DNA from 2 places in the Streptomyces boetiae genome. Region 2 is predicted to be linked to the other one. Evidence: riboswitches for the same ligand, from Rfam matches in the RefSeq annotation. Region 2 holds a riboswitch; the other holds the start of a gene.

Region 1 (2,194 bases), on a different contig from region 2:
AGCCCTGCCGGGGTCATGAACGCCGCGGACACGCCCGTCACGAAGCGCGCGGCGATCAGCATCCAGCCCTCGGTGGCCAGCCCGCCCAGGCCGGAGAAGAGGAGGAAGACCCCGAGCCAGGTCAGGAACATCCGGCGCCGCCCGAACAGGTCGGCCGCCCGGCCGCCCAGCAGCATGAAGCCGCCGTAGCCGAGGACGTAGGCGCTCATCACCCACTGCAATTCTCCGGTGGCCAGGCCGAGATCGGAACGGATCGACGGGAGGGCCACGTTCAGCATGGCCACGTCGATCCCCTCCAGGAAGATGGCTCCGCAGAGCACGAGCAGCATCCCCCAACCGCGTGCGGACATGACGGCTTCCCCTCAGGTGGTGGCGGCTCTGACGCAGGTCAGAGTTGGTTCCCTCTTGTAACCGACAGCATCATGGGGAACCATTCCCGCATGGAAGAAGGCACTTTGAAGTCCCCCGGGCACATGCGGGATACCGTGACGGCCCCGGCCCCGGCGGCCCCGGCCGGGGAGGACACCGCCGACTGCGTCGCCGACTATCCCTACGACGTCAAGCAGTGGGACGTGCGCGAGGACTGCGAGGTCCGGCAGATCCTGGACCGGATCGCGGACAAGTGGTCCCTGCTGGTCATCGCCCTGCTGGACTGCGAGTCGCTGCGCTTCACGGAGCTGCGCCGCGAGATCGACGGCATCAGCCAGCGCATGCTGACCCGCACCCTGCGCCACCTGGAGCGCGACGGCCTGGTCAGCAGGACCGTGCACCCGACCGTCCCGCCGCGCGTGGACTACGCCCTCACGCCCCTGGGTTCGACCCTGCACGCCACGATCCAGTCGCTCGTCGCCTGGACCGAGCGGCACCAGTCGGAGATCGTCGCGGCGCGCGCCGCCTACGATGCCCGTGAGGCGCGCGAGGCGTACGGTGCGCCCGGGAAAGAACACGAGGGGTGAGCGCGGGATCTCACCGGCATAACAATTGACGCACCGTCAGCTACTCATCCGCAGACAGAAGGTCGCTGTTATGCCCGCTTTGGCGCGCTTGCTGGCTGAAAATCCTGGTCAGCGGGTGCGCTTATTTCCCCCGACCACTTGGAATCGGAGCCGGTCGTCTATTAACGTTCGATAACGCAGCGCGGTCGTCACCGCCGTCGCAAGAGACGGCACCGTGCTCCGTCGCCGAATCCGGCGCGTGCGAAACAACTGCACCAAAGGAACCGGGGAACCACCACGTGGGGTGAATCGGACCGCCGGCTGCCACCCACGGCCGGCCGCTCGTAGGGGACCTTCCTGCTCCGAACCCGTCAGCTAACCCGGTAGGCGAGAGGAAGGAAAGGAGAGCGCCCCCGTGGCGTTGAACCCGCATGCCTCACCTCGTGAGGACGCGTATCCGGCCCCGTACGGACCCTTGGACGGGTACGGCTTCGGGGGCCAGGACCCCGCGCACGGCGGTGCGGCCCGCACGGCCGCCGCCGCGGCCCACCAGGCGGCCCCGGCCTTCCCGGGCTTCTCCGACCTCTCCCGCTTCCCCGGCGCGACCGGCACCGCGACGTTCGCCCAGCCAGCCGCGTTCGCCCAGCCCCAGGCGTTCGGCCGGCCCGACGCGTCGAGCGACGCGCTCACGGACACCGCGAGCTTCGCGCCCTTCGGTCGCACCGCGCCCGCCTCCTACGCGCGTCCCGCCGAGGTCCCGACGGCCCCGGCCGTCTCCGGCCCCTCCGAGGCGGCCGTTCCCGCGGCGCCCGGACTGACGCTCCCCCAGGCCGCGCCGCGGACCGGCGACGAGGCCACCGCCGAGGACCCGGCCACCACCACGCTCGCGGCCGTTCCCGCCCCCGGCTCCTCCTCCGCCTTCGCGGACCTCGCCTCCGCCCCCGACTACTTCGGCCCCTCCGTCTCCGCCGAGGAGCCCTACGCGGAGTGGAACCCCAGCGCCGAATCGATCCGCCCCGTGCGCGGCCGGCACCGCGTCGCCCGCCAGCGCGGCGGCACGATAGCGCGCAGCCGCGCCGTGCTGGGCGTCGGCGTGATGGCCGCGGTCGGCGCCGGCGGCATGGCCACGGCCAACGAGGGCGGCGCGTCCTCCGTTCCCGGCATGGGCGCCGCGGCCGACACCCTGCGAGACGACGTGCCGATGCTCGGCGGCCTGCTCGGCCTGGCCGGCGGCTCCGACGCGGGGGGCTCCGGCGACA
Region 2 (2,194 bases):
CGGCCCTGTGCTGTTCCCGGTGGAGCCGGACAGGCCGATCTGCGTGCCGGCGGAGACCGCCTGGCCTGCCGAGACGGAGACCGAGGACAGGTGGGCGTACTGGCTGTAGTGGCCGTCGGCGTGCCGGATGACGACCTCGTTGCCGTAGGCGCCGCCGGTGTTGCCCGCGGAGACGACCTCGCCCACGCCGATGGAGACGACGGGGGTGCCGGTGCCCACCGCGAAGTCCACGCCGGTGTGGTAGCCGGAGGACCAGGAGGAGCCGGCCAGGCGGTAGGCGGTGGAGGGCGCCGCGTCCACGGGGGCGGTGAAGCCGCCCGCGCTCGCCTCGGGCGCCGGGGCCGGCTCGGGCTCCGGGGCCGGCTCGGGGGCGGGCTCCGGGGCGGGCTCCGGGGCCGGGGCGGCGGCCGGGGCCGCGGCGGCTCCGGCCAGGGCCAGCTCCTGGCCCGGGAGGATCAGCCGCGGGTCCTCCCCGATGACCTCGCGGTTGGCCGTGTAGAGGGTCTTCCAGCCGCCCTCGACGCGGTGCTCGACGGCTATCTCGTAGAGGGAGTCGCCGGACACGACCCGGTAGGTCTCGGCGGCACCGGAGACCGCGGCGGCCGGGGCCGCGGCGGGCAGCGAAACCGGCAGGGAAACGGCCGCGGCGGGCCGCTCCGCGGGCTGGGCGGCGGGCTGGGCGGCGCTCGCCCCGCCGGCCGCGATCAGCGGCCACGCCACGCCGGCGCCGCCGGCGGTGAGGGCGAGGGAGACGCGGGACAGGCGGGAGCGGCCCCAGGTCCTGGGGCGACGGTGGCGTCCGCGAGCGGGCATAGCGGTGCTCCTCTCCAACGCCTGCGAGGTGAGCTGTCGGGTTCGGGCTGGAGTAGTTGCCCGGCCACGGCGGAATCCGGACGCGTGAGGGACACGCGCGGGCCGGATCCGGCGGTGGCTTCACCCCTAGCCGGGCCCCGGGGATTCGGGTCCGGCGGGAAGTGGGTCCCCCGCTCCTGTCACACGGAATTCTGCGTTTCCGCTGCCGGTGACAGGATTCGGCGTCCGGGAGCGGATCGCCGCGGGTGCGGCGCGGAGAGCACCGTAAACCGATGAATTCGGACGGGACAAGAAAGTCGGGGCCTACGCTCCATGATCGGAAATACCGCGACGAATATTCCGCGACGCAAAGCGAGGAAACCGTGACGCTGCGCGCAGCGGTCAATTACGGGTAAAGGCTCAACTGCGGCGCGCGGAAAGGGCGTTGAACGGAAGGGCGGGAAACGGCCCCGGCCGGGGGCGTTCCGGTTGCGCGCCCGCGAGTGACCTCGGTCACCCCACGCGCCCCGCCGACCCCTTTGGGTCGATTGCCCGTTGTGCCGGTTTCGGGGGCGGGCGCCCCCGGTCAGCCGTCAAGCTGCTCGATGGTCGCCAGCGAGGGGCCGCGCCGCGCGGACAGGTCCCGGGCGACGGCCTCCGCGTCCGCGAGCACCCGGGCCGCGTTCCCCCAGGTCAGACGCGCCACCTCGGCGGCGGACCAGCGCCGCCGCAGCAGCTCCGCGATCAGCCGGGGGTAGCCGTCCACGCCGCCCAGGCCCTCGGGCAGGTGGGTCGTGCCGTCGAAGTCCCCGCCGATGCCCAGGTGGTCCACGCCCGCCACCGCCCGCATGTGGTCCAGGTGGTCCGCGACCGTGGCCACCGTGGCGCGCGGGCGCGGGACGTTCTCCTCGAACTCCGCCAGCAGCCGCATCGCGGACGGGCTCCGGTCCAGCGGGTCGTGGCCATGCGCGCGCAGGTGGTCGTCGGCCCGCTCTGACCAGGCCACGGCCGCCGGCAGCACGAACTGCGGCACGAAGGTGACCATGGCCACCCCGCCGTTCGCGGGCAGGGCGGCGAGCACGTCGTCGGGGACGTTGCGCGGGTGGTCGCACACGGCACGGGCCGAGGAGTGCGAGAAGAGCACGGGCGCCTCGGTGACCCGCAGCGCGTCCCGCATCGTGGCCGGGGCGACGTGGGAGAGGTCCACGAGCATGCCCAGGCGGTTCATCTCCCGCACGACCTCCTCGCCGAAGGCGGTCAGGCCGTCGTGGCGCGGGGCGTCGGTGGCCGCGTCCGCCCAGTCGGTGGTCGCGTTGTGGGTCAGGGTCAGGTAGCGCACGCCGAGGCGGTGGAACGTCCGGAGCGTGGCGAGGGAGTTGTTGATCGTGTGGCCGCCCTCGGC

Evidence for each region. Region 2 has a riboswitch for cyclic di-AMP ahead of RM780_RS20825 (M23 family metallopeptidase). Riboswitches for the same ligand answer to the same signal wherever they lie in the genome.
Region 1: another riboswitch for cyclic di-AMP. It lies ahead of RM780_RS10420 (M23 family metallopeptidase); the one in region 2 lies ahead of RM780_RS20825 (M23 family metallopeptidase).

The regions. Positions count from the first base shown of each region.
Region 1 is NZ_JAVREN010000011.1:65,549-67,742, forward strand. It holds gene RM780_RS10410 (MFS transporter) at 1-350, opposite strand, end outside; gene RM780_RS10415 (winged helix-turn-helix transcriptional regulator) at 441-956, shown strand; cyclic di-AMP (ydaO/yuaA leader) riboswitch at 1,170-1,340, shown strand; gene RM780_RS10420 (M23 family metallopeptidase) at 1,351-2,194, shown strand, end outside.
Region 2 is NZ_JAVREN010000036.1:20,440-22,633, forward strand. It holds gene RM780_RS20825 (M23 family metallopeptidase) at 1-813, opposite strand, end outside; cyclic di-AMP (ydaO/yuaA leader) riboswitch at 819-1,019, opposite strand; gene RM780_RS20830 (dipeptidase) at 1,379-2,194, opposite strand, start outside.